DNA from 2 places in the Hahella sp. NS-SX17 genome. Region 1 is predicted to be linked to the other one. Evidence: predicted binding sites of a transcription regulator. Region 1 holds the regulator's gene; the other holds the start of a gene.
The links. Region 1 encodes LexA, which represses DNA repair genes until DNA is damaged. Its sites were predicted from a motif close to TACTGTNTANNTANACAGTA; they were not measured.
Positions count from the first base shown of each region.

Region 1 (14,827 bases):
GACGTCCCCTTCGCAGAAGGTCGTTAACGACTTATTCCGCATCGCGGAGTTACTGCGCTATACAGAACAGATCACCCCATACGGGTATGCCTGGCTGATGGAGTTTTGCGCAAATGTAGAAGCCAAAGAAGATGAGCGACAATTTAGCAGCACAATCCCCTCAATTCAGCCAATGACCGGCATCACCCCAGAGCCGTCTGCGACGACTCAGTTATCCCGCAGAAACGGCTAAATAAACCGCCAGCACGGATATAACCTATACGCCAGGGACTTGGCTTTAACTTTAAACGCCAGAAGCGACCTGAAGCTCCTTCCTCACTTTCCCCATCCATTCTGCAAAACCCGCATCCAATTCTTTCGCTTCGTCATCAAGCCAGTCCTGATAATCGTCGTATCGACCAAGCCGGAACCATAACACTAATCGCTCAATGTCGTCTGGACGCTGCTCGAACATGTAGCGCACCGCCCAATAACCCCAATGATAAATACGCGACTCATCGCTATTGTAGTTAGAGTGTAAAATGTCTGAAAAACGCACTGTTTCGGTCAGAGCCGCGTCTTCCGCATCTGGATAGTGATCCAAAAAGGCAATGTACTCAGCGACGCCTTCGGCCCACCACACATTATCTTCAACGTACTCCGACTCCAAGCCATACATGGTGTATCGCCCGTCCAGATAATGCACAAACTCATGATCCAAGTTCAGTATCCGATGGGAGTCTGAGACCTCCTCAGACTGATAAGCCAATACCCGCGCCTGATTAGCTTCATCAAAGGGATCGCCCTCATAGAAAACACCGCCAGCGGTCACTGCATCAGAGTCAAACAATAGCCAACCCAAATCAGAGAAGGTGTCTGAGTCTTCAAATATAACCATTTCCAGAGTGTCATTCTGGTCGTCAGAAACAGGCTCTCGCTCACTGTTCAGCATCTCGTGGAAGATATCTTCGCGCCGGGACAAAGACTCGCAGGCTGAGTCAAATTGCTCCTCCGTCATAGATTGGGCGCGTATTCTAACCGTCCCGCCACACGTACGCTCTCGGCGTAAAACAGTGGTTTCAACGCGCTTTCTATACTCACAGGCATTGTACTGTCTGCAGTTCGCCTTATCGTAATAATCCACTGAGCCAGCCAAAATACTCCACACGTTCGCCGTATCACGGCTCAGGTCATACCTGTTCATCAGACTACGTATGAAGCGCCCCGTATCGTCCCTTATCGCGTTATACTGCAGAAAGCGCCCGAGCTCTTTGGCGGCATTCATCAATAGATACTCGCGGCCGCCTGCCAACCACGAGTCTTTATCAATTATGAAACGATAGAGCGCATTAGGATATTGCGAGTCATGAGAGGCAATATCGATAAAGGCTTCATTGTCATGACCTTTATAGTAGATATTGAGTAGCTCATTTAACGCCGAATCATAGCGCCCACTAGCATTAGTCAATGAGCTCAACTTATCCAGCCAAGCGACGGAGGCGCTGACGACCTCCCCCTGATTACCGGAACTGTTCACCAGCTTTAAAGACAACTCCGCCAATCGTGCACTACCTGCCCTGGCAGCGCTCTGAAAAGCATTATTGGTAACCTGAACGGCGGCTACCGCAACCTGTTTCTGCAACGCCTTTCCATATAGCTTCTTCTTACGCGAGCGACTTCTTTCCTGCACATATCCCGCATGCAAGTATTGAATGAGGTTCGCCAGCTCATAGACGTTATCGTCTCGAAAATAAGACGACTCTGAAATAGCTGCTTGCGTAATGGCGGACATATTGGCTTCTGAAAAGATGCTGTGACGAGCTTGCTCCTCCATTGAGAGCATTTCCCTCACACAACCATGATCCATTTCCCATATGGCCAACACAAACTCGTCACCTGAAAGCACCGCCATTCCATCCAGATAGCAGTCAGACTCCCTCTCTTCCTCGTAGGAGAGTTCATCCTCTTTTGCTCGATTGTATGCCGGTAGCGGCGGGGGTAATTCCGATAACTTTTCCGGCTGCTCCGAGTTGTGTCGAAAATACTTTAAAAACTCCACGCCGCCCTTCGACCACGCCATAACGCTTATGGTGAGAATGAAAAAGATAGCGCCAACCACAATGGGGGCTCTAAACCATCTGTTTGCTGGCGTCATTACAATTCCTAAGGTGGCTTTCAGCTTATAAGAAAGAATACATCGCGGATTACGAAGGTCGCCGCGTGGGCAAGGAATATAGCCAGACCTGTGCGGTCGGTCTGTCTAAGAAAAGCATCAAATTGTATCAGATCGCCAAACCGGTACTGCATTTAAGCAGGCATTCAAGCCACTGGATCTCTTTCTGCGCAGCAACAATTGTTCAGGTCAAAATTCAACAGACTTACTTAAACAGTGGTGAGTCATCTGTGTTTTCATCTTAATCCTCAGTGACTTAGACATTTTTTCTTTACTTGCCCCACCCATTACTGTATACATAAACAGACATGGATAAACATATAGTACACACAGATTATTTCAGACCTTTTGGGGTCGCCGGAGGGTGGAGTGATTAAGCTGACCAAGCGCCAGGAGCAGGTTCTACAACTGATTCGCGAGCATATAGAGGAAACAGGTTATCCACCTACCCGGGCGGAGATTTCCAATCGCCTGGGCTTTCGCTCGGCTAACGCAGCAGAAGAACACTTGAAAGCGCTGGCGAGGAAGGGCGCGATTGAAATGGTGCCCGGGGCTTCTCGCGGCATTCGACTGCCAGTGACTGAAACGCAAAACCAGGGTATTCCAATAGTTGGCCAAGTAGCGGCGGGATACCCCATTCTCGCGCAGGAAAATATTGAAGAGTATTGCGAACTCCCTTCATCCTTCTTTACCCCTTCCGCCGACTATTTTCTTCGTGTCAAAGGCATGAGCATGAAGGACATCGGAATTCTTGATGGCGATTTGCTGGCCGTACACCGCACGACAGATGTCCACAATGGACAAATTGTGGTGGCGCGTATTGGCGATGAAGTGACAGTAAAACGCTTCCAGCGCCAAAAGAACAAAGTGCTTTTACTGCCGGAAAATGAAGAGTTCGAGCCGATTGAAGTAAACCTGTCACAACAGCCGTTGGACATTGAAGGACTGGGCGTCGGCGTCATTCGCCGCTAACAATGAACCGACAGAGCGCCGACTGCCTCTAATTGGCAGTCGGGGACTTTAATGAACAGTTTTCGGTTTTTCTTCCGCTTCTGACTGGCGGATTGCCTCCTCCCGCATATCTCCCACCAACTTAATAGCGGCATTAATCATAGCGTGAGCGACAGCCGCATCATTTTCCGCCAAATACGCCTTGGCTTCCTGACCAAAGCTGATTTTCACCAAATGTTCGCTGCCGCCCCCCATGGGTTGCAGTGCGAAGTCGCCATTCGGCAACTGAACAATTTCAAAGAAGCTTGATGCCATTTCCAAATCTCCTACTCGTAAGTTCTCACTGAAATGTTTTCTATCGTTCCAATACCCAGGAACGAACACATCAGAAAACTAGCCACAGGCGCCTCATTCATTTTCCTAAGCTGTTATCAGTCGAGGCCTGAGAGGGTTTCTTTCATTCAAGCTTACCTCTACCACTCAAAACTGTGCTCTCTCATCTCGTTGATGAACGCCTGCATGGACTCCAGTATCACCACTAACTCCATTACATAGGGAGCTGACGTGGCGGCGATAATATTTTCATTTTGCGGCGTTTCATTTTTTCGGGGGCGAGATATTTCCCCAAATTGTTTCAGCAGTTGAGCCAGCCAGGAATCGGGTTGAGCCGCCGTCAGCTTCATGCTGATTACTTCTGGCGATTCAACTTCCAACTGCCCTTCCAAGTCAGCGAGCGTCTCAATTTTAACTTTGATGCGACGCTGCTCCGCAAGCTCATTCAAGAAGCCGACATATGCCTGCTGCAGAAAACGCAAAGCCGCCCGTCCGGCGCATTGCTTTTCCGCCACCGTTGAGGATGTATCCCTCCACTGCAACTGCAGCTTGGCGAAAAACAGGTTTTCATTAACATAAGTCAGCCACTTATCGGACATACCTTAACTCATCAACAATAGCTCTTTGTTAGTGTATAGGTTTTTAACCATAAGTTCTTTAATAAAAAAATTCCCCTCCGGACTATTTCCTGAGGCGCAATTCCGATTCGTTTAGACGCCTAAATTTCCTACCATTGCTGACTCCCCCCGACTCAGGCTTCCGCAAAAATGGCGACAAACTATCAGCAGCCCCTTTCTCATAGCTTAGCACCCGATCCTCAGGCTCGCCCCTTACACAAGTTAACGTTCAGCAGCAACCCGCCATAAACGCTAACAAAGGCGCTAGTGAGAAAACTAGAATAATATTTTAGACTGCTATAATTTTGTCCAGGGAGAGAAAGTAAGGGAACTGTCTGTTACTTCTAGAAAGAGAGTGAGAAAGACATGGCTTATAGCCGTAACGCAAGAAAAAATATAAATAACGCACTGGTATTACTCGTATTTTCACTAATCGCGCAAAACGCCCCAGCTAAGGCGCCGCCGGATCAGGTTGCACGTTTGGACCGGGATCTCACGCCGCTTGGCGCCGAGAGGGCCGGTAGCGAAGGGGGGGAAGTGCCCTCTTGGGATGGAGGCATTAAGCAGCCGCCTGCGAATTATAATCCAGATAAATGGCATGCTGACCCCTTCGATGCGGACGTTCCACGCTTCATCATTAACGCCGGCAATGCACAGGATTATTCAGACAAACTGACCGAAGGCCACAAGGCTCTGCTGCAGAAGTATCCAAGCGATTACATTCTAAAAGTGTATCCCAGCCGCCGCAGCGCGTCTTACCCTGACCACGTCTACGCCGCTCTGAAACAAAACGCCGCCAAGGCGGAACTGATGCCTCGCGGAACCGGCGTTAAAGGCTCTTTGATCACCAGTCCGTTTCCGATCCCCAATCAAGGAGTGGAGATTATCTGGAATCATATCCTGCGCTACCGTGGCGAAGAGGCCGCCTTCCGCTCTTCGTTCGCCGCCACACTCCCGGATGGTTCCTACACGCCGGTGACGACAGATTATGAGTATTTCTTTGTGTATGCTCAGCAGCACAATCGGCCGGAAGACATCGACAACAAAATCTTCTACCTCAAAACCGAGGTAGTCGCACCCGCCAAGCTGGCTGGCACCATGAACCTGGTGCACGAAACGCTGGATCAGATTCGCTCTCCCAGACAGTCCTGGCGCTATCAGGCAGGAGAACGTCGCCTGCGACGCTCCCCTAACCTGGCTTACGACGCCGAGGCCCCAAATAGCGAAGGGCTGCGCACTACCGACCAGATTGATATGTACAACGGAGCGCCGGACCAATATGAATGGACGTTGATCGCCAAGAAGGTCATGTATGTGCCTTACAACGCTTACCCATTGCACTCCAGCAATTTACGCATGAACGATATCGTGCGTCCCGGCCACATCAATCAGGAACATGCGCGCTACGAAGCGCATCGGGTGTGGGTGGTGGAAGGCATCCTGCGCGAAGGGCTGGGTCACATCTATCACAAGCGCCGCATGTACTTTGATGAGGACTCATGGCAACTGCTGGTTGCGGAGGATTATGACGATAAAGGTGAACTGTGGCGCGTATCGGAAGCTCACTTGGTGAATTACTACGAAGTGAAAGCCCCCTGGACCACGCTGGAAGTTATTTACGACCTGAAGTCAGGGCGTTATTTCGTCGATGGCTTGGATAACGAAGAAAGGCCTCGCGACTTTGCGCCCGGGCTGAGAGATAGCGACTTCTCGACTTCCGCGGTACGCCGCGCCGCCAGACGCTAATGGTTATCCATTAGACTCCTATAACCCATCTTTCTCCCACTAAAAAAGGCCGCTGATTATAGCGGCCTTTCTATTGCTGCAACTCAGACAGCTATGCGCGGCTTAGCCCGCGTTAGAAAGCTCAAGCAGCAGTTTATTCAGACGGCTTACGTAGCCAGCGGGATCTTTCAGGTTCTCGCCGCCAGCCAATCGCGCCTGATCAAACAACACCCAGGTCAGATCTTCAAAGCGCGCGCCCTGCTCTTCACCCAGCTTTTTCACCAGAGGATGCTCAGGGTTGATCTCAAAGGTCGGTTTGTTCTCGGGCAACGCCTGACCCGCCGCTTCCATGATGCGGCGCATTTGCACGCCCATGTCGTAAGCGCCAACCACCAGACAGGCGGGCGAGTCGGTCAACCGGTGAGTTACACGCACTTCTTCCACGTGGTCTTTCAGCACTTCCTTCAAGCGGTTCAGTAAAGGTTCGGCTTCTTTTGAAACCTCTTCCTGCTTCTCCTTCTCCTCCTTGTCTTCAACCTCGCCCAGATCCAATTCGCCTTTGGCGATATCCTGGAAGTGCTTACCGTCAAACTCATTCAAATGGCTCATCAGCCACTCGTCAATACGGTCGTGCATCACGAGCACTTCAATGCCTTTCTTGCGGAAAATCTCCAGGTGCGGGCTCTTCACGCCAGCGCTGTAGGACTCGGCGGTGATGTAATAAATCTTATCCTGCCCTTGCTTCATGCGGCTGACATAGTCTTCCAAAGACTGAGTCTGCTTGTCGTCGTCCTGATGCGTGCTGGAGAAACGCATCAACTTGGCGATTTTCTCGCGGTTAGCGAAGTCTTCTGCCGGTCCTTCTTTCAGAACACGACCGAATTCATCCCAGAAGGACTGGTATTTTTCCGCATCGTCAGCAGCCAGCTTGGACAGCATATCCAGCACACGTTTGGTCAGGGCCGAACGCATGCTTTCCACCGCCTTGTCGTTCTGCAGAATTTCCCGCGATACGTTCAGGGACAGATCGTTGGAGTCCACCACACCTTTTACAAAACGCAGGTACAACGGCAGGAACTGCTCGGCGTCATCCATAATGAAAACACGCTGGATGTATAGCTTCAGACCACGGGGCGCTTCGCGATTCCACAAATCATAGGGCGCTTTAGCAGGAACATACAGCAGACTGGTGTAGTCCAGCTTGCCTTCCACACGGTTATGAGCCCACAGCAATGGATCGCTGAAATCATGAGCAATGTGCTTGTAGAATTCTTTGTAGTCTTCGTCTTTGATCTCGTTACGAGGCAAGGTCCAGAGAGCTGTCGCTTCGTTAACCGATTCGAATTCAGGCGCGGATTCCGCCTTCTCTTTGCCTTCTTCCTCTTCCCCAACATCCATATTTTCTTTGATCATTTCAACCGGAAAGGAAATATGGTCAGAGTATTTTTTCACCAGACTGCGCAAGCGCCAGCCGTTAGCGAACTCTTTCTCTTCTTCTTTCAAGTGCAACACAATACGCGTGCCGCGCTCTTCTTTGGTCACAGTTTCAATGGAGAAGTCGCCTTCTCCTCTGGACTCCCAGCGCACCCCTTCTTCAGGTTTCGAGCCTGCCCGTCGGGTGTAAACCTCCACTTTGTCGGCGACGATAAAAGCGCTGTAGAAGCCGACGCCGAACTGACCAATCAGACGTGAATCCTGCTTTTGATCGCCAGTCAGGCTGGAAAGGAACTCTGCTGTACCGGATTTGGCGATGGTGCCCAGATTCGTCACCACTTCATCACGGTTCATGCCGATACCGTTATCCGATAAAGTGATAGTCTGCGCTGTTTCGTCAAACTCCAGGCGAACTTTGAGGTCGTTGTCGCCTTCGTAAAGATCTTCTTTGCTCAACGCCTGAAAGCGTAACTTATCCAAGGCGTCCGACGCGTTGGAGACCAGTTCGCGAAGGAATATTTCCTTGTTGCTATAGAGCGAGTGAATCATCAGGTGAAGCAGTTGCTTCACTTCAGCCTGAAAGCCTAAGGTTTGTTTTTCTGTTGCAGTCGTCATCGGTCGACAAACTCCTGGCGTAAGTCCGTATCGGAAACAAGTGAAATAATATTGATTGCAGGCCGGCGATTTATCCGGCTCTTGTGGCCAGAAAGTGGGGGCGAATATGGATATTTCAACCGTTTCGGAGCTATGCTCACATTTTCATGACTAACAAATGCGAGAAACCCTGTGGGAGATGTCATTCCATTCAAGAGGCCGTCCCTGAAGAAGAAAGCCAAAGGTAAAACCTTGTGTCGCAACGGCTTTCACAAATGGGAAGTCAGTAAGGAAAAGCAATTCGACGTAAAATCAGGCAAGCTGGTGACGGTATACCGTTGCGCCCGCTGTGGCGAACAGAAAGTGCTCGCGTTGTAACGCCGCCGAACGCTCAACGCCCCGGCCAGGGCAAATCCCAAGGAGACGCCCACTCCTCCTCCAATAAGTCGCGCAACGCCTGGGACACAAACAGCTCTCCAAACTGCGGCGGACGGATGATCGCCAAGCGCTCCCCTTTATAACTGAAACGCACGCCATAAGCGTGCAAGTATGTGCGGTCAAAATCCCTGGCCGCCTTTCCCGCATATAATTCATCCCCGGCGATGGGCGCCGAGATACTTTTCAACGCAACGCGAATCTGATGCGTTTTCCCCGTTAATGGACGCACGATAAACGCCCTGACGCCGGGCATTAGGGTGTGGCTGAAGAATTGGGTGACGGCGGGATTTTCGCGCCCCTGGGTTAATTTCCAAGCGCCCGCGCGCGCCTTTTCCATATCGCCGATAATTTTACCCTGCTTTTTTTGTGGCTTTTGCCCAGACAGGGCTAAGTAAAATTTCTCAACTTGGCGGGTGCTGAACTGTTCGGTCAATTCGCGAGCTAACGCTGGTGTTTTCGGCAGCAATAATAATCCAGACGTCACTTTATCAAGACGATGCACAGGATAGACGCGGACGCCTAAGGCATCCGCCACACTGGAGCAAAGGCCCTGCACACCGTCTTCATCATGAAAAGATATTCCTGGCGCTTTATCAACGACCAGCAAGTCATCGTAGTCGGCGACTATTTGAAAAGAGGATGCATTCACCGTTTCACTCCACATCGGCCAGCAGGTGGAGCGGCAGTTTACCCCAGGTGTTTTCAATGCACGAGTGGAGACCGCCGAAACCAGTTAAAACACATTATTACGGCGTTGCGATCAATTAACGCCGAGAAGGCAATCCATTGCGGGAGAGAGACGCGTCTGGGATCAGGCTCGACTGCGATAGTCTTCGAGAGAGATAACTTCGGCATTGGAAACCGGGGCGGCTTCCGCCTCAGCCAAAGCGAAGTCATAACGCTCGTTCAAACAGTAACGCAGCTCCGCCAGGGACTCATGCATTAACTGACTGATCTTGATGCATGCCGCCAAGGGGGTCTTGGCTCTGGCGCGGGTCATATCAACCTTGAACTGAAGTCCACGCAGCTTACGCTGGCAGTCAGTCCGGGCGGAGGTGATGATGTACTCCACCATCTCTTCTCTTAGTGCTTCCAATGCTTCAGGCCTTTGTTTGGCCATTTCAAGCAATTCATCAAAATGTGGAAGTTCCATTCTAAGCTCTCTTACTACACAACAGCCTGATTCGGCTTTCATACTACCAGCGGCTTTTTGTTACTACTCAGCAGCCACCTGCTGAAAAGCGATAGGCTCTTAAGCTTCAAGCCGGTCTCACCCAGCGCTCAAGACATGGACCCAACCAGAAAAAGCCACACCCTTATTGTTCAGTTTTTAACCATATTTAGATAGTACAAGTCTGCTTTTGACCTGTACACATAAAATGCATTCTACCAGAAAAAAATGGCATGTTACATTGTGTAAGTTTAGTTATATCTGTGTAATCAAAAGGCTTTATATACAAGCCGGTTAGCATTACAAGCTAAGGTGAATGTGCAGATAAACAACCTAAGTGGTCTAGGAAAGATGGGGAAAAAGGCAGGCGCCTGTTAATAAAAATGTGAGGTTGAACACGCTCGGAAGGCCATTATGTGGACAGTTTGAAGCCTGGTAACAAACTGATTCAGTTTCCACTGAACAAACTGCGAAAACTTTTTAATCGGGCTTGAACGCGATCACGAGCAAGATGATAGGGAAACAACGTAACTCCAAGCCCCAGATCCATAACTAATTGAGAACGAGGAGCCTGTTCGTACATGCTCAGATAAGCCCCCGCCATGGCGGTGATGGAGCGACTCAAGTGCAGATAGTCACTTTGCACGATAATCCCAAGCTGATAGGTATTGGATAACAAGTGCATCACTGTCTGTAGCCTCCGCTGAATACCTTTCGCTCCTTCCTTATACAACTGTCTCAGAGCCTGGGAACCCAGTGGCGTGACGCCCTTTTTCTTTAGCGTATCCTGTAAGGCGGTGCGAATGGTCTCTTCGCGGTTGCGGTTATCTTCGGGATGGGTGCTCATTTCTATCAACGCATGTGTCAGGCGATCTACGTCGGCCGTCAGCGCTCCATAGACATAGTCCCACACCAGCGGCCACTTGCCCCGCATATCCACCACGTTGCCCCAGTCAATCAGAAACAGGCGACCTTCAGGCGTCACCATGATATTGCCCGGATGTAAATCACCGTGAAACTCTTGATACACCAAGACATGCTGCAGAGTGGTGAATAGAAAACGCTCCGCGACTTTCCGCCGCAGGTCTTCCTTCTCCTGTCCCGCCACTTCCCGCAGCAGGCGATCTATCGACAACGCCGTTTCCAGATATTCCATTTCAATAATGCGGCCAGTGGCGGAGTATATCTGCGGTACGGACCAGTTATCGCTGTCCAGAGAACGTCGATAAAAGCGCTTTTGTATCGCCGCTTCGTCTTCAAAATTCAGCTCTTGTTCGAACCCCCGCGTAAACTCTTTAACCTGGCGGGACATCGCCTCCAAGAATGGAAGCAGTTTGGTGTGGGGAGCCCAATACTGGCTCGATATCAACATCAATTCCAGGGCCAACGCCCCCATCTGAAACTCCCGTTCGAGATTATGTCTGGACACCTTCACGACAACCGGGATCAACATTTCAACCCCTTCTTTACGTACAGGTTTCTTCGCCGCATAAACAGAGCCGATGGAGCCTGAGCGTATGGGCTTGGCGGCGTCGAATCCAAAATAAATTTCATCGGGAAGCTTGCCGTAGCATTCAATAAACGCCTGATTCACTTCCTCTACCGTCATTGGCTGCACGTCTTCCTGAAATACTTTCAGCTCGGTCGCGATTTCGTCCGGTAGGAACTCTGCGTTAGCAGCGGCTACCTGCGCCATTTTGATGAACAAAGGGCCGAACTCGCGCACCATTTTCGCCACGATCTGCGCCTGCCCGGCGAAATCACGCGGATCGGTTTGTAAAAAAGGCTTGATATAACGGATAGCGCGGATCTGCCGCCGCAAAATCGCCAGGTCGCTGCGCAGTACTCTCGCCTTCTGCGCCATCTCGCTGATAGCGTGATTATTCACCTGACGCAGGTGCTTGATGCGATTAATGATATCCACCAGTAACGGCTCATATGCGCGTAATACGGAGCGGATGATATCCAGGTTGAGCTCGACCAACCCTTTCAGTTCCGGCGCGCTGATCAGCTCATGAAAGAACTGCCAGAATTCGTTAACAATGGCTTCAGGAATTTCCACCGGGCTCCGCGACACCGTCTGCTTGACCAAAAACTGAATCAGGCCCTCTGTCGTCTCTTCATTGGGGATCAGTTTGTATTTGCGCAGATAGCCCGTCAGGGCTTTGGACTGTTCAGAGATGGGATGCTGGTAGAGGGCTTCAAATAGCAGGTCCAGTTCGCAGGCCAGCTGCTCTCTGTCAATGGGATCGTCGCTGAGAATTAACTGGCCAATGGGGAGAAAGGACTTAGGCAGCTTTATCGTACTGACCGCAAACTGGCCAGCTCCCCGCAACACCCTGTCAGTTCGTTGCTTTAAAACCGGAAAGTTGATCTCGATGAACTTCTTTGGGTCCGATTCACTCATGTGGGCGCCAGAGCCTGATGCTGTCCATAGTTTGTTGTATGAAGTCCGACAAGCTCCAAGCTTATCAATATCATTCGAGGCAAAAAAGCAGTCTAGCACTTATCCACCAAGCGAATAGATAAAGTTTGATGGAGTTGGCCAAACTTAAAATGACCACTAGTCATTTACATTGATACACTGCTATTCGAATCCTGCCAGGCGCTCCAGCATGGGGATCGCTGCATGGCCTCAGTCATTTTCGAGCGATTACACGAGGATCTTACGAACAGACACAGAAGATAACGGGGGAAGGATTATGAGTGCGAAAACTGTATTGATTACGGGCGCCTCATCTGGCATCGGTTTAGCCTTGGCGCGAGTATTCGCCCGCCATGGCTGGAATCTCGCGTTGGTCGCCCGACGCAACGACAATCTGGAACGTTTGGCCGCAGAGCTGAAAGAGAAATATGAAACGGACAGCCAGTGCATCGGTTTTGACCTGACCTCTGATAACGCCGCGCGAGCGCTGTACGATGAAGTGCGTTTTCGCAACTTGCAGATAAACTGCTTGGTGAACAACGCCGGACGAGGGTATTTTGGCTCATTTATCGAACGTGACTACCAACTCGAAGAGGAAACCATCTACCTTAACGTGACCGTGCTCACCTCGCTTTGCAAATTGTTTGGCCGCGACATGGTGGAGCAAGGCGGCGGTCGCATCCTGAACATCGCCTCCATCGCCGGTTTTATGCCAGGGCCGAATTTCGCGGTATACCACGCCACCAAAGCTTACGTGTTATCGCTGTCGCGGGCGATTCACACTGAACTCAAATCACAGGGCGTCACTGTTACCGCATCCTGCCCCGGGCCCACGGAAACCGAGTTTTTCGACAAGGCGGGAACCGGCGTACTGAAAGCGATGGAGTACATCCGCCGCATGCCAGCGGAAAAAGTGGCGGAGCAGGCTTACGACGCGACGTTGAAAGGCAAGCCCGTTGTGGTCCATGGGATGCTCAACAAGATGATGGTGGAGTCGCCGCGTCTGGTTCCGAAGAGCTGGGTTGCGCCTGTCGTGAAGAGCCTGATGCGATAATTACAGGCCCCATTACTCAGCGGGCGCCTCTTTCAATCTGCGCCATTCTCTGACCGCGTCCGGGTCCATGCGGAAGTAATGCAGGACCTGAGACGCCACCAACAGACTGATCACCCCCGCAGCGATAAACAGCCCGTCATAACCCAGCATCTTGGCGACGAAGCCGCTGAATACGCCCGCCGCGCCGGAAACAATCACCTGAATACAGGCCTGCAGCGTAAAGTCCGCGCCTTCGTGTTCTTTGCGGCAGTAGTGCATCATCATGGCGAACAAGGCGACATTGGCCATGCTGTCGACTATCTGTTCGAATATGGCGACCGCCAGCACAATCGGCATCTCCGCCTCGCCGCCGCTGACAATGGCGTACATCGCCAGCGCGAGGGCCTGCAACAAAGAAAGCGACACCAGGCAGACCCTGGGACCGAAGCGATCATAAAAACCACCGCCGGCGAAAACCGCCGCCACGCCAACTAACGAGGACATCAGCGTCACCACACCCACATCCGCCAAGGACAACCCTTTATCCACCAGCATCGGCTTGATCATGCCTGATGCCAGACTGTCCGGCATCTTGAATAGCAGTAGCACAGCAACCCAGTAGATCATGCCGGGCTGGCGCAGGAAGGACAGGTAAGTATTTAGGATCAGCGCCAGACTCACTGGCGACTTGTCCTTCACACCCCCCGGGTTTTCGTCCGTCGGCGACAAATCGCCCAAGGGGCGCTCATCAAACAGAAATATCGGAATCAGACAGCACGCCAGAATCGCCGCCATACTATACAGGCTCAGGCTCCATCCTATTCCATCAATGGCCATCAACAGTAAGCTGGCGCTGACGATCATACCCACCTTGTAACCGCCGACCTGCAAAGCGTTCCCCCACCCTCTCATCGGCGGCGGCAACAGCTTCACCGCTAACCCATCCGTCGCAATATCCTGAGTGGCCGCGCCAAAGTTCATGCTCACCAGAACCAGCATAAACAGCAGAATAGACCAGCTACTGAGCTGCCCGGGATTCATCGACCCCAACCACAGCAGCAACCCGCTGACGACGCCTATGGCGAGAATAATCCAACCTCTATGCAATCCCAGCTGGAACAAGTTGTAGCGATCCACCCAAGGCGCCCATAAAAACTTCAGCACCCATGGGAACGCCAGCATTTTGATCAAGCCGATATACTCCAACGGAACGCCATGCTCCCGCAGCACAGGCGGAATCACATGCACCATCAAACCTGCGGGAAAACCCTCAGCAAAATAGAGACTTAACAAAAGCACAGAATGAAAGGGCGTAAAGCGCATGGGTTATTAAACGTCATTGGATTTAGGGTAGATAACGCGGCTCTTATTCTACCTGCAGGATGCCACATCATGGCGCACAGGAGACTTTGATCCTGAGCGGAAAATCTCTTTATACACGGTTGCAGGCATCTATCGTAGCGCCCGAGGAAAAACAAGCAGTTTTCGTGGGACACCGCACGACCTATTCCATAATGCTGATTTGGGGCGGAACAAATTTTAGCTACGATGCCACCTGATGCCTTTAAATATGGAGGTTTACTCTTTAACGCCCGGGACTCTCTGGGGCATCACAACCCAGCATGTTCTTTTTATCTTCAACTTTATGCGTAAATATCGAGCAAAAAAACGAACTTTGGTAGCTTTTCGCATAACTCTTTAACTAGCCTTAAAGGTGAATGTAATGGGATTACGATATATATTTTTCGGCGGCACAAGAGAGAAAAATGCAGACGGTAGCAAAAGACAGTTAGGCGCAGGCAAATCGCACTATGTGATTACAAAGTAGCCAGACCCGATAGCACTTTTTTTAAGTAACCATGGTCCCAGCCCGCTCGTAGCCTCTTAGTTTTTATACCTCCTTTGTCCGTCTTCTCATTCTTCAATAAATTCAACGCTATATGTCTCAACACCG
Region 1 covers NZ_CM170632.1:2,573,637-2,588,463, reverse strand. The annotation lists gene AC2IBB_RS11710 (hypothetical protein) at 1-232, shown strand, start outside; gene AC2IBB_RS11705 (collagenase) at 284-2,134, opposite strand; gene lexA (transcriptional repressor LexA) at 2,522-3,124, shown strand; gene AC2IBB_RS11695 (hypothetical protein) at 3,173-3,418, opposite strand; gene AC2IBB_RS11690 (DUF6586 family protein) at 3,577-4,035, opposite strand; gene AC2IBB_RS11685 (DUF1329 domain-containing protein) at 4,420-5,799, shown strand; gene htpG (molecular chaperone HtpG) at 5,902-7,827, opposite strand; gene AC2IBB_RS11675 (hypothetical protein) at 7,999-8,184, shown strand; gene AC2IBB_RS11670 (TIGR01621 family pseudouridine synthase) at 8,198-8,893, opposite strand; gene AC2IBB_RS11665 (DUF3135 domain-containing protein) at 9,056-9,397, opposite strand; gene AC2IBB_RS11660 (AarF/UbiB family protein) at 9,864-11,822, opposite strand; gene AC2IBB_RS11655 (SDR family NAD(P)-dependent oxidoreductase) at 12,118-12,894, shown strand; gene AC2IBB_RS11650 (MFS transporter) at 12,907-14,124, opposite strand; gene AC2IBB_RS11645 (ISAs1 family transposase) at 14,691-14,827, opposite strand, start outside.

Region 2 (14,827 bases), 3.3 Mb from region 1:
AGAAGATTGAACTTTGTTTCCGAGGCCGCTACATTGCGGAAAATGGCATTCAGGCGCAAATTCTTAACTGCAGCGAACATGAGCATGGCTTCAGGTACGGCATCCAGTTCGCCTACTGCGCCTCCAGCAGGGATTACTCCAGAGAAGTCGATAATGCTTTATCTCGTATTGAAGGTCTATTCAGCAAAGCACAGGAAGCCTGTCGCTCAAGGGCTTCATGACTGAGCCGTCAACGAAGTTGAATTGCGATGGGTTAATCATCGCAGGCGGCAAAGGACAGCGGGCTGGCGGCAATGACAAAGGGCTGCTTTCCTGGCGCGGCCAGCCTCTCGCCCAACATATTCACTCCACACTCAGCCAAACCTGCGAGCGGATCTTAATCAGCTGTAATCGCAATACAGCGCAATATCAGCGCATGACGCCTTTTACTTTTTCCGATGCCTGGGGGGAGTTTGCCGGCCCTCTGGCGGGCATCTACTCCGCACAGCCGTACATGAATAAAGAGTGGCTGTTGGTCAGCCCCTGCGATACGCCTCTTCTTACACCTGAATATGCGCTTAGAATGTTTGCCGAAAGGCGTGACAACCTGATAAACATCGCTTGGGATGGAGAGCGACTGCAATATCTGCACTGCCTGCTTCACGCCAGCAGTTTTGTAGATATCCTACGCTATCTACAAAGCGATGGACGTAGCGTCAAGCGCTGGCTTGATTCACGCCCCTTGCAAAAAATCGACTTCAGCGACCGCCCAGAGATGTTCTACAACATCAACACTCTGGAAGAACTGGCGTATCTGGACAAGTCTCAAAAGCAATAATAGAAAGACTCCCACTACCTGTTTCGACCCAGGCCACTGCTGCTATTCAGACTCAGAGGCCCACTCCCCGGCCCTGGACTGATCGCTTTCCTTGGCTTCCACCCAGTGCTCCCCTTCCGCCGTCAATTCCTTCTTCCAGAATGGCGCCTGCACCTTTAAGTAATCCATGATGAATTCACAGGCTGCGAAAGCATCACCACGATGGGCGCTGGCGGCGACCACTAAGACAATCTGATCTCCCGCCCAAAGTTCCCCCACGCGATGAATAACTCGCACCCCATTCAAGTCCCAGCGCTGGAACGCCTCCTCTGCAATTTTAGTCAGCGACTTTTCAGTCATCGCCGGGTAGTGCTCCAGATAAAGCCCCTTCACATCCGGCTTATCACTGAAGTCGCGCACGAGGCCGACAAAACTGCAAACCGCGCCGACACTGGTATCGCTACCCGTCAATCGACGCGTCTCCTCTCCGAGGTCAAAATCGTCCGTTGTCACATCAACTCTTATGTTGTTACTCATCGTTCAGAAATCACCCAATGAAGGCTGCGCATGACGCGTAATGGATAAAGAAATGCTGACTAACACTTTAAGTTTTTAAGGAAAGAATTTCTAATAGGCGGCCGTTGTTCAAACAAACCTCAATAATAAAGAAGCTGTGAAAGGAGCCCATCATGAGCTACATGTTGCTCAAGCACATTCATCTGACTTGCGTTGCGCTGACCTTCGTCTCCTTCACTTTGCGCTATATCTGGATGATCCTGGGGAGTCCGCTTTTACAGCATAAATTGTGCAGGGTTCTTCCGCACATTATTGACACAATGCTACTACTAAGCGCCATCGGGCTCGCGCTCAAGCTTCAGCAATACCCTTTCTACAACGGGTGGCTTACCGCCAAGGTGATGGGTTTGATTGTCTACATAGCCCTCGGCGTTATGGCGCTTAAAAGAGGCCCGACAAAAAGGTCTCGCGCCCTGTTCGGGCTTGGCGCTTATGCGGCTTTCGCCTATATCGTCATGGTCGCTCTTAGCAAAAGCAGCTGGCCTGTAACGCTTTAAACCCGCTCACCAAATTAGTATTGCGTACCGCTTTTATCCTCGGGTTCTAGGTCACCCGGCTTAGGTGGCGTCACGTAATAGCGCTTTTGATCAAGCTCTTTGACTTCAGGATCGCTGACAGGGTTTCGCTTCCTGCTATTAATCACCCAAATCACGACTGCGACCACGATAGCTAGCAATACGACCCATTTCATGTTTGTTCTCCCTATCCACAACAGCTTTAGTTACATTTTCGTTTCTACAATAGCTGTCGCCAATTGCAGACAACTTAACCATTTGAAAATTATAGAAATAATTTCAAACACCGGCGTTCTGGTAAGAAAAAGGCAACCCTTTTCACAATAGTCCAATTCTAGAAAGAGATAAACACACAACTTAACCCTTTGTTTTTAAAAGACTTAATAAAAACCCGTCATTTCTGGCATGAATCCTGACTAAGAGCGCGGGGCGTTATCTGTTTATAACGTCAACTTATAACTCTAACTCTACTAATAGGGGAATGATTTGAATCAAGTTAACTTTGAGCTCAAAGCCCTTTCATACTTAAAAAGTATTTTTCACCGCGCCAAATCAAATTGTAGATCCATCACCGCCATTTTTGGCTTCACTCTGGCAAGCGCCCTTTTAACGGGATGTGGCGGCGGAGGAACTGGAGGTGAGTCCTCAGGGACCAATAAGGGCGCCCCTCAAGTCGCCGCTGCGAAGCAGTCAACCAATTACGCCCGTAGCGCCTTTATCTTTTGGGAGCCGCCATATACTCGGGAAGATGGCAGTGATATCGAGCTATACGAACTGGAAGGTTATCGCGTCTATCACCAACATGAATCAGACAATGACTGGCAATACGTAGAAGTTGGGGACCAGCAGTTTGAGTATGCCTTTTCCAACTTGACAAAAGGCGTTCACTATTTCGCTGTCACCGTGCTGGATATAAACGGACTGGAAAGCGAGCCATCCAGCATTATGACCAAGAAGATTCTTTAACGCCGATCAGCCCGCCATCCGACAAAGGACAATACTCGATACGGAGAAATAGAGAGAAGGAATATGGACAAGGAAACGCAATAAGGGCGGCTCAAAGGCCGCCCTTATATTTTTGTATGACAGCGAATACGTTCTAAAAACGCCTACCTTATTCGGCCTCAACAGGAGCGACTGGCGCTTCTTTCTCTTTCGCCGGCGTCTTCGGCATCATTTTCTCTCTAATGGAAGTTTCGATTTCGACTGCGATCTCAGGATGTTCTTCCAAGTATCTTGAAGAGTTCGCTTTACCTTGACCGATCTTGTCGCCTTTATAGCTATACCAGGCGCCGGATTTATCAACAAACCCCTCCTTCACGCCCAGATCGATAATCTCTCCAGTGCGGTAGATGCCGCGTCCATACATGATCTGGAAATCCGCTTGTTTAAAAGGTGGAGATACTTTGTTTTTCACTACCTTCACACGAGTCTCGTTACCAACGACCTCTTCTCCTTCCTTCACGGAGCCAACTCGACGAATATCAAGACGGACGGAGGCATAGAACTTAAGTGCGTTACCACCGGTAGTGGTTTCAGGGGAGCCGAACATGACGCCGATTTTCATACGGATCTGGTTGATGAAAATCATTAAGCAGTTAGCCTGTTTGACGCTGCCTGTCAGCTTTCTCAGCGCCTGAGACATCAGACGGGCTTGTAGGCCAACATGGGAGTCTCCCATTTCACCTTCAATCTCCGCCTTGGGCGTCAATGCCGCTACAGAGTCGATAATGATGACGTCAACAGCGCCGGAGCGAACCAACATGTCGGCGATTTCCAGAGCCTGTTCGCCTGTATCGGGCTGGGAAACCAGCAGTTGGTCGATATTAACGCCAAGCTTTTCAGCATAAATAGGGTCCAGCGCATGTTCAGCGTCCACGAAGGCGCAGGTTTTGCCCTGGCGTTGCGCTTCTGCAATCACCTGCAGGGTCAGCGTAGTTTTACCGGAGCTTTCAGGTCCATAGATTTCGACAATACGTCCGTATGGCAGGCCACCAATACCGAGAGCGATATCCAGGCCAAGAGAGCCGGTAGAAACAGAGGGGATAATTTCTCTCGGTTGCTCCCCCATCCGCATTACTGCGCCCTTGCCGAACTGACGCTCAATTTGTGATAAAGCGGCCGTCAACGCCTTCTTACGATTGTCATCCATTCTTAAACACCCTTTATTTCGATTAACCGGTACGAGTTGCTATTCCAACCCAGAATTACTGTATAAATTGACAGCATTATTTCACAACCCCACAGCCAAAGTCACGCCTATATTTTCTACAAATTGCTTTCCAGTAACTCTACCGCCCCCCGCAACCCCGCCGCCACGGACATCAGGCGCACTTGCTCCCGTCCCCCAGAAAAATGGAAGCTTCGGGCAGCGACACTATCCCTCAACCTCCATGCAACCCAGACCAGACCTACCGGTTTATCAGCAGTCCCGCCTCCAGGCCCGGCAATCCCGCTTACGGCGATAGCAAGGTCCGCTTGCGCGCGTTGTTGGGCGCCGAGCGCCATCTCTTTAACAACCTCTTCGCTGACAGCGCCGCAGCGCATTAAAGTCTCAGATTGCACCTGTAAACGAGACTGCTTGGCGGCATTCGAGTATGTAACCACACCTTCCTCAAACCAATTGGAACTACCCGCAACAGAGGTAATCGCATAGGCGATTCCACCGCCGGTGCAGGACTCCGCCGTTGTCACCCTGACGCCACGCTCGTTAAGAATTTTTCCTAAACGAACCGCCAGACTCTCGATTTCTTCATTCATTCCGCCACCATCAACACCGCCCCAAATACAGGAAGGCCGCCCAATAAGATCCGAGACAGTAACCGGCCTTCTTTATTATGGCCATGGCTTTCCCTTACAATCCCGCCTTCACTCATAAAATTACACAATCCTTTTGTTCTGTCATGTCCGCTATTGAACCCGCAATCAAACCCCAACACACGCCAATGATGCAACAGTATCTTGGCATCAAGGCGAAACACCCTCATCAGCTCGTTTTCTACAGAATGGGCGATTTCTATGAGCTTTTTTACGAAGACGCCCGCCGCGCCGCTGAGTTACTGGATATCACCTTGACTCAAAGAGGCCAATCCGGCGGACAACCTATTCCAATGGCGGGCGTTCCCTTCCATGCCGCAGAGGGATACATTGGCCGCTTGGTTCGCCTTGGTGAATCCGTTGTTATCTGCGAACAGGTTGGCGACCCCGCCACCAGCAAAGGGCCTGTAGAACGCAAGGTCGTCAGGGTTGTTACTCCTGGAACGCTCAGCGACGAAGCCTTTCTGGAAGAGAAGTCGGATAACTTACTATTAGCGGTTAGCGCTTACAAAGACCTGTTCGGACTGGCGACACTGGATATCGCCGGCGGTCGCTTCCTGATCCAGGAAGTGCGCGGCGCCGAAGCGTTAGCCAGCGAACTGCAACGCTTACGACCTGCGGAGATACTCGTCAGCGAGCAGTTTCCATTTTTCCCCCTGCTGGAAAACTACACTGGCGTGCAAAAGCAGCCGCCCTGGTATTTCGAACAGGAGTCCGCACAGCGCCTGCTATGTCAGCAGTTTCGCACCAAAGATCTGGCAGGCTTCGATTGCGAAGGCATGAGCGTCGCCATCGAGGCCGCCGGCTGCCTGTTCCAGTATGCTCAGGAAACACAGCGTTCACAGCTTCCCCATATCCGCACCATGATTCGCGAACGACGAGAAGACTCCATCATTCTCGACGCAGCAAGCCGCAGAAACCTGGAAATCGACGTTAATTTGGCTGGCGACGCCAAACACACGCTGGCCTGGGTCATGGATAAATCCGCCACCGCAATGGGAAGCCGAATGTTGCGCCGCTGGTTAAATCGCCCCTTACGCAGCCAGGAAGCGGTGCGTCAGCGTCAGAACGCAGTCAAAGAGTTACTGGACGGTTATCAGTTCGAAACACTACACGAGACGTTGAAGCAAATTGGCGATAGTGAACGCATTCTGTCTCGCGTAGCTTTACGCTCCGCACGTCCTCGCGACTTGGCGCGATTGCGGGATACGCTAACGCTTCTGCCAGACTTGCAGAAACAGATGGCGAACCTTGGCGACGGCCATCTACGTCGCCTGGCCGAGCAAATCAGTGAGTTTCCAGATATTGCCGATCTGCTCACCCGCGCTATCGAGGAAAATCCGCCCGTTGTCATCCGGGATGGCGGCGTGCTCCGTCAAGGCTTCGATGAAGAGCTGGATGAGCTGCGCGGCATCAGTGAGAATGCGGGAGACTACCTGCTGGAAATTGAAAAGCGTGAGAAAGAACGCACCCAATTGTCATCATTAAAGGTCGGCTATAACCGCGTTCATGGCTATTATATTGAGCTGAGCCGCACACAGTCCGATCAAGCGCCCGTAGATTACATTCGCCGTCAGACGCTGAAAAATGCTGAACGCTTCATTACCCCAGAACTAAAAACCTTTGAAGATAAAGCATTAAGCGCCAAGAGCCGCGCATTGAGCCGGGAGAAGATGCTCTACGATCAGGTTCTGGAAACCATTGCAGATCAGCTTGCCCCTTTGCAGGACAGCGCTCGCGCCTTGTCAGAACTTGATGTGCTGTCCAACTTCGCGGAAAGAGCGCTGACATTGAATCTCGTCTGCCCGGAGCTCTCTGATAAGCACATGCTGCATATTGAGGGTGGTCGCCACCCGGTCGTTGAGCAGGTCAGTCAGGACTCTTTTGTTCCCAATGACCTGGACTTGCAGGACAAACACCGCATGTTGATCATCACCGGGCCGAATATGGGCGGTAAGTCGACCTATATGCGTCAGACCGCCTGTATTGTCATTCTGGCATACTGCGGCAGCTTCGCGCCTGCTGCGCAAGTTGTCATCGGCCCCATCGATCGCGTATTCACCCGCATGGGATCCTCAGACGACATTGCTGGCGGACGCTCGACTTTTATGGTGGAGATGACCGAGACCGCCAATATTCTTCATTACGCCACTCGCCAAAGTCTGGTCCTGATGGACGAGGTTGGGCGCGGCACCAGCACCTTTGACGGACTCTCATTGGCATGGGCTTGCGCCGAGCATCTGGCGAAGGAGATTCAGGCTTTCACCTTGTTCGCCACCCACTACTTCGAGCTAACGGCGCTCCCCAAAACACACGCCAATGTCGCCAACGTGCATCTGACCGCCACAGAACACAACGACAGCATTGTGTTTCTCCACACCGTACACGAAGGCCCAGCGAGCAAAAGTTACGGGATTCAAGTGGCGCAACTGGCGGGCGTCCCCCCTCAAGTTATTAACCATGCACAAAAACAACTGAAACAGCTGGAAAGCGGGACAACTTCCAAACCCGCGCTGGTTGCGCCGACGCCGTCGTTGCAAGACGACCTGTTCGCCCGCACCGAACCCAGCGAAGTAGAGACCCGCTTGCAAAAGCTTGATGTGGATTCGCTTTCGCCGAGAGAGGCGCTGAATATGCTGTATGAGCTGAAGACGCTAAGTAAAAACGCCTGAAACTCAAGTCTCCCGGGCGTTGCAAGGACGCTCGGGTTGCTTGCGCCGAAAGGGTTTTCTACAATACTAAATCGCGCGGCCCAACGGTCACTGAGCAATCGCGCAGAGTTTCATAATAAGGGATCAGACCATGACTTTTGTTGTTACCGAAAACTGCATCAAATGCAAATACACCGATTGCGTCGAAGTGTGCCCGGTGGACTGTTTTTACGAGGGGCCCAACTTCCTCGTTATCGATCCAGACGAGTGTATTGACTGTGCTCTGTGTGAGCCGGAATGCCCTGCCGAAGCAATTTTTTCCGAGGACGAATTGCCAGAAGATCAGAAGGAATTTATCGCGCTGAATGAAGAATTATGCCGCGTCTGGCCAAATATTACGGAGAAAAAAGATGCTCCTGCGGACGCGGATGATTGGAAAGGCGTGAAGGATAAACTTAAAGACTTGGCGCGCTAATCTCGTTCTCGTCAGACTTCAAACACAAAAGAGGGCTCAATGCCCTCTTTTTAGTTTTTCCAGTCCATTACTTATGGCGCGCACTTTTCCTGATATAGCGCCTGCAGTTTACTACGTCGCTGAGCAATCTCTTCGTCAGAAACATACTCTGGCGAACCATCGTCTTTAATGCGGGCGAATGCGTACCCCTGGTCGATCTGATTGATATCCTTCCTGAGTTCAGAACAGTAATTATCCAGCTTCGCTTTTTGAGCGGCTCGCTCTTTTTCATGAGCGACTCTCGCCGCTTCTTCAACCTTGTACTGCTCATAAATGCGTTGATAACGCTGACCGACCTGCTCCGCATCCCGCTTTTGCGCATCCGTGACGTTCGGCTGCACCTTTATGACTTTGGCGTCCTTGTGCTGCCGCGTATCGCTGAAATGCACCTCTCCGTGTTCGTCTACCCACTTGTATATCTCCGCCTGTGAATATGACCCGAAGCAGAATAGCAGCACAACGGTCGTGACGCCGGGGGAAAGATTGCGAAAGAAAAGCTTAGCCACTTTAATCACCTTGCAACAACTGCTGCACCGGCTTATAACTACGCCGATGAATTTCCGTCACCCCCAGTTCCTTCAACGCGGATAAGTGCTGAGCCGTCGGGTAGCCTTTATGGCCCGCCAACCCGTAGCCGGGGAATATCACATCCAGTCTATCCAGTTCTTCGTCACGCTCTACCTTAGCCAGTATAGAAGCCGCTGCAATGGCCGCCACTTTACTATCGCCTTTGACTATCGCTTCCGCAGGCATGTCCAGCCTGGGTACTTTGTTACCATCAACTAAAGCCAGATTCGGCGTAACCTGTAAACTAGCGACTGCTCGCTGCATCGCCAGCAGCGATGCCTGAAGGATATTTATTTGATCAATCTCTTCGACAGTGGCCCACCCCGTCGCCCAAGCCAAGGCCTTTTCTCTGATCTCCATCGCCAACGCCACCCGCTGACGATGGCTCAGTTTCTTAGAATCATTCAGCCCCTCAATAGGCTTCTCTGGATTCAAAATAACCGCAGCCGCCACCACAGGGCCCGCCAAGGGGCCCCTGCCAACCTCATCGACACCTGCAACCAGATCAGCTTGCGGGCTCTCTTGATCAAACAAATGGATTTGAGAAGCAAAATTATTCATGGCTCTACCCTAATCTGAAGTCTTGGCCCGTGGCGCGGCCTTTCTCAATCAACTCGGCAACAGCCTGCGCGGCCGCCACACTGGCGTTCTGACGTATCAGCTTATGCAGCCCCTCAAACTCGCCTTCCAAATACCTCCGCCGCTCCACTGCGAGCTCCTTGAGCAAGGCCGCCCCCATCTTCGCGGGCGTAGCGTCATGTTGAATCAATTCGGGAACCAAAGCTTTATCTGCGAGCAAGTTTGGCAAAGAAATGTATTTAGCTTTCAATAAACGCCGCATAATCCAGTAACTCAGCGTCGCCAGCTTGTACGCCACCACCATAGGGCGCTTCACTAACATGGCCTCAAGCGTTGCAGTACCGGATGCCAGTAAAATAGCATCCGCGGACATCATACATTCACGAGAGTGTTGATCGACCAGAGTGATAGGCAGGTTGGCCCCGTATGATTGTAACTGCTGCTCGATCTGCATCCTTCGCGCCTGATTTGCAGCTGGAATCAAAAAGCGGATGTCCGGTCGTCTCTGGTGCAACCAGGCAATGGTTTCTATAAAAACCATTCCCAAACGGGCGACCTCTCCTCCTCTTGAACCTGGCAGCACAGCGATCACCTCTCCCTGCTCCTCAATACCAAGCTCACGGCGTTTTTCGGCTTTATCAGGATGCAGTGGAATAATTTCCGCTAGTGGATGGCCGACAAACTTTACCGGCACATTATGAGCGTGATAGAAGCGAGCCTCAAAAGGCAACAAGGTCAGCATCAGGTCAACGGCCTTAGCGATCTTGAACACTCGATTTTGCCGCCAGGCCCACACTGATGGACTGACATAATGCGCAGTCTTGATGCCTGCCTGACGCAGTTTTAACTCAATGCCAATAGTGAAGTCTGGGGAGTCTATACCGAGAAAAAGATCAGGAGGATTCGCTGTGAAGTGCTCGACTATACGGCGGCGCATAGCTAGTAATTCAGGCAACCTGCCTAGCACCTCGACCAGCCCCATTATCGAGAGGCGCTCCATTTGAAAAAAGGTGGTAAACCCTTCTTTCAGCATTCTCTCGCCACCAATACCTTCAAAAGCGGCTTGAGGATAGAGCTTCTTTATCTCCTGCATCAACCCCGCTCCCAACAGATCGCCAGAAGCCTCTCCAGCGATTATGCCGATGCGTATCGGTCGTTGTGATATGGGGGTCATAATTGAAAACTATCTAACGATGCCTCTTGCGGACGACTGAACACTGCGAAGAAAAGTATCCACTACCGAATACTCGGCCGCAGGCGCTTCTAATTTTTCGATTGCCTGCTCAAGCGTGAGCCCTTGCCGATACAGTGTTTTATACGCGCGACGCAATTCCAATATCGTCTCGCTGGAAAAGCCACGGCGCTTCAGCCCTTCAATATTCAGCCCATGAGCCTTGGCGGATTGCCCGCCCGCCATAATGTAAGCTGGAATATCCTTCAACACGATGCTACCGCCGGCGCACATACTGTGCTCGCCTATTTTGCAAAACTGATGCACCATCGTACCGCCGCCGAGAATCGCCCAATCGCCAATGTGCACATGCCCAGCAAGGGTGGTCATATTGGCCAGAATGCAATTATTTCCTACCACACAGTCGTGCGCGACGTGAACGTAAGCCATAAACAGGTTGTTGCTGCCGATTCTTGTTGCGCCAAGGTCCTGAACAGTACCGCGATGTATCGTACAACTCTCGCGAATTATATTGTTGTCGCCGATTTCCAATACAGTGGGCTCGCCATTGTATTTCTTGTCTTGACACGCCTCACCGACGCTGGCGAACTGAAATATACGATTGTTCTTCCCAATCTTTGTGGGGCCTTTGATCACTACGTGAGAATTGACCACTGTCCCGGAGCCGATTTCAACATCGGCTCCGATATAACACCATGGCCCAATCTCCGCATCGGCGGCGACTTTGGCTCCCTGTTCAACAATCGCCTGAGGATGAATGGACATTAAAGCCTTCTCTCAGCAGTTAATATTTCCGCGCTACACACAACGTCCCCATCAACCAGCGCCCGGCAGGAGAACTTCCAGATTCCGCGCTTATCCGTCACAATTTCTGCTTCCAGACGCAACTGGTCGCCAGGCACCACAGGCTTCTTGAAGCGGACTTTATCCGTCCCGGCCAAGTAATAGGTGTAACCATCCGCAGGCTTCTTACCCGTGGTGACAAACCCTAGAATACCAGCCACCTGAGCCATTGCTTCGATAATGAGTACGCCTGGCATAATTGGATGGTCAGGGAAGTGTCCGGTAAATTGAGGTTCATTGAACGTAATGTTTTTCAAACCTGCTATAAACTCGCCCGGCTTAATCTCCAGCACCCGATCCACTAATAGAAAAGGGTATCTGTGAGGTAAGTATTCTTTAATTTCATTAATTTCCATATTTGGAAAGCCTCAACAACATGATTGCACAATGCCGGAAAGTTTATGAATTCGATTATACAGGGCCGCCGGCCCGGATTCTCGATCCTTTACTGATCGCCTTTAATCCGTATCGGATTTTCGGCGGTCGCCCTGCTCCAGCACCCTGACCCTGCGCGCCAACTGATCCAACTGTCGGAAGCGGGCCACATTTTTTCGCCAGGATGCATTGGGCTCTACTGCAGTACCAGAAGAATAAACCCCTGACTCCTTGATATTGTGAGTCACCAATGTCATTCCCGTAATTTGCACCTGATCCGTTATTTCCAGGTGACCGGCAATTCCTACCCCGCCACCAATCATGCAATGCTTGCCTATCGACGAGCTTCCCGAAACGCCTACGCAGGCGGCAATAACAGTATAAGCGCCAATTCTGACGTTATGGGCGATTTGTATCTGATTATCCAGCTTCGCGCCGGTTTCAATGACAGTGTCATCCAAAGCGCCACGATCAATAGTGGTGTTAGCGCCGATTTCAACATCGTCGCCGATAACTACTCCGCCTAACTGAGCGATCTTGACCCAATCGCCTTTGTTCGGCGCAAATCCAAATCCATCTGAGCCAATGACTGCGCCACTATGGATGAGCGTTCTCGCGCCAATACTCACGCCATAATAGACAGTAACATTTGGCCGCAGCTGAGCGCCCGCGCCAACAATAGAGCCTGGGCCTATATAACAACCAGGGCCGATGACGGCCCCATCGCCTATCTCCACGCCGTCTTCTATCACAGTGTTAGCGCCAACTGTAACGCCTTCGCCAAGCACAGCGCTTTGGGATATGACAGCGGCGGGAGATATCCCGCTCATGTTCGACCACCTAGGAGAAAACAACTGACTACAGAGAGCATATCCGAAGTAGGAGTTTTCCATCATCAGTACATTCGTCGAACATTGATCAGCGAGACTGGGTGCGATTATTACCGCCGAGGCGCGGGTGTCTTTCAAGTGCTTCAGATAGTTCTTGTTAGCTAAAAAGCTTATCTGCCCCACTTGCGCCGTTTGTAGCGTCGCCAGCCCTTTCACCATCACATCGCCATCACCACGCAATTCCGCGCCGATACGGGATGCTATGTCCTCAAGCGTATATGAAAGGTCTGTCTTGCCCATGAAACCCGGCCTCAAAGAGTTCTACTTGGCGCTGTTAAGCGCTTCAATTAATTTCGCAGTCAAATCCAGAGAAGGGTTAGCGTACACCGCCAGCTTGCTTGGCAGGATGACATCCACTTTCTCTTTTTCAGCAATCTTTTTCAGCGCATCATCAACTTTAGGCTTGGACTCTTGCAAAAACAGCTCTTCCCGTTTGGAAATTGCAGACTGATATTTGTTCTTCAGAAAGTTGAACTCTTGCGCCTTCTCTTCCAGTTCCGTGTTTAGCTTGGTGCGCTCAGTCTCACTCATGATGGCGGAGTCTTTTTTCAAACGCTCCTGCATTTTCTGGGCTTGCTCGCCAACTTCTCTCAATCTGGCTTCTTCATCAGCAAAATCTTTCTTCAGGTTCTCACCAAACTTCTTAGCCGCTTGCGATGACAACAGCGCCGTACGTAAATCAACTACCGCCACTTTCTGAGCCGCACTCACCATACCAGCGTATCCTGTAGTGATTAACGCCAGCGCCAAAGCGGCAATTCGAATTAGTTTCATGTTGGGCTCCTTATACTTAAATTTCATCATTACCGGCTAACTGGAAGCCGCCAGAGAGGACGCAGAGTTTATCGAGTTCTGCGCAAGTTGGCTAACGCCACGCCCTTCTACTCCGGTCAACAGCCGCTAAGATTACGAAAGCTCCATGACGCGTCAGCACCGACACGCTATGGAGCAGCTACTTTATTTAGAACGTCTGTCCCAGCAAGAACTGGAAGAACTGGGTTTTATCACCCTCTTTGTCATTCAAGGCTTTACCAAGACTGAAGGACAAGGGGCCTATGGGCGTCACCCAGGTCATTGCGACGCCAGCGGAAAAACGAAGTTCGTCGAAAGAGGGGTCATACCCTCTAGCAGAGTCAAATACGTTGCCGCCATCCAGAAACACAACACTACGAATCTGTGAACGGTCTTTTACAAATATAAAAGGCACTATCAGTTCAAGACTGGATTCAACCTGCACGTTGCCGCCAAAGGGATCTCTATCTCTATCGGGATTATCTGCGTGCGGCGTACTCTTTGGTCCCAGCGTGTTGGCTTTAAATCCTCGAATTGAGCCAAACCCACCAGCGTAGTAATGCTCAAAAAACGGTAATCGGTCATTGTCGCCGTAGCCATCGCCATAAGCCAAGTCAGCACGCAATTTCAGCGCCCACTCCTGGTCCTCTGACAATGGATAATACTGAGTGTTGTTGTAATTCAACTTGTAGAAGTTGTAATCACTCAACTCAGGCAACGTCACCTTCATAGATAAAGATTGCGAGTTGCCAGATGTTGGGAACAAACCTTTGTTCAAGGTGGAACGACTCCACCCGGCGGATAGATCAAAAAAGTTATAACTTGAACCAAATTCGTCAGCAAACTCAGAAATTTCCTGAACAGGATACTTTGGTAATTTAACCCGAGTATGGGTATATCCTGTGCTGAATGTGAGCCTGGAGTATCTATCTATCGGATAACCAAAGTTAACAGAGCCGCCCATACTGTCTTTCAGGTATGCGGCGACGTCGTCGTCATCTTCGTCATAGTCCGTTTCTTTGTAGAAAAGACTAAAGCCCCGACTTACGCCATCAACAGTATAGTAAGGATTGGTGTAGGAGAAGTTCGCACTCTGCACACTCTTACTTTTGTTGACGCCAAAAGACACTCGACGACCAGTTCCCAGAAAGTTCTTCTCCGCGACACTGGCGCCAACTGTAGCGCCGCCATCCTGTGAATATCCCAAGCTGGCGGAGAGACTGCCTGTAGGCTGCTCTTCCACGGAATAGTTCACATCGATCTGATCGTTGGTTCCAGGGACAATAGGAGTCTCCACCGTCACAGTTTTAAAGAACCCCAGGCGCTCCAGTCTCGACTTGGAAGCTTCTATCAAATCTGTAGAGGCCGCTGCGGACTCCATTTGCACCATTTCCTGACGCAATACTTCATCACTGGTGGAGGTGTTGCCGCTGAAGTTAACGCGGCGCACATAAGTGCGACGGCCCGGCTCAACGTAGAAAGTAACGGAAGCCGTGTTGTCGTCGTGAGGCTCAGGAATCGCATTCACACTGGCGAATGTATAACCGTCGTTACCCAGGCGCTTCGAAATGATGTCAGAAGTGACGGTGAGGAGCTGACGGGAAAACGTATCGCCAGGCTTTACTACAATTAACTTGCGCAGCTCTTCTTCTTCGACTTTTAAATCGCCTTTTAAGGCGATATCGCGAATTTTGTACTGCGGCCCCTCATTTACGTTAAC
Region 2 covers NZ_CM170632.1:5,914,909-5,929,735, forward strand. The annotation lists gene AC2IBB_RS26345 (PilZ domain-containing protein) at 1-221, shown strand, start outside; gene mobA (molybdenum cofactor guanylyltransferase MobA) at 218-817, shown strand; gene moaE (molybdopterin synthase catalytic subunit MoaE) at 860-1,333, opposite strand; gene AC2IBB_RS26360 (SirB2 family protein) at 1,486-1,869, shown strand; gene AC2IBB_RS26365 (hypothetical protein) at 1,884-2,063, opposite strand; gene AC2IBB_RS26370 (fibronectin type III domain-containing protein) at 2,374-2,853, shown strand; gene recA (recombinase RecA) at 3,002-4,039, opposite strand; gene AC2IBB_RS26380 (CinA family protein) at 4,156-4,647, opposite strand; gene mutS (DNA mismatch repair protein MutS) at 4,791-7,376, shown strand; gene fdxA (ferredoxin FdxA) at 7,507-7,830, shown strand; gene AC2IBB_RS26395 (DUF4124 domain-containing protein) at 7,902-8,375, opposite strand; gene rnhB (ribonuclease HII) at 8,377-8,997, opposite strand; gene lpxB (lipid-A-disaccharide synthase) at 9,002-10,189, opposite strand; gene lpxA (acyl-ACP--UDP-N-acetylglucosamine O-acyltransferase) at 10,199-10,972, opposite strand; gene fabZ (3-hydroxyacyl-ACP dehydratase FabZ) at 10,972-11,406, opposite strand; gene lpxD (UDP-3-O-(3-hydroxymyristoyl)glucosamine N-acyltransferase) at 11,509-12,555, opposite strand; gene AC2IBB_RS26425 (OmpH/Skp family outer membrane protein) at 12,577-13,089, opposite strand; gene bamA (outer membrane protein assembly factor BamA) at 13,277-14,827, opposite strand, start outside.
Region 2: a site for LexA is predicted at 4,096-4,115, ahead of recA (recombinase RecA). Genes of this name have one in related genera too.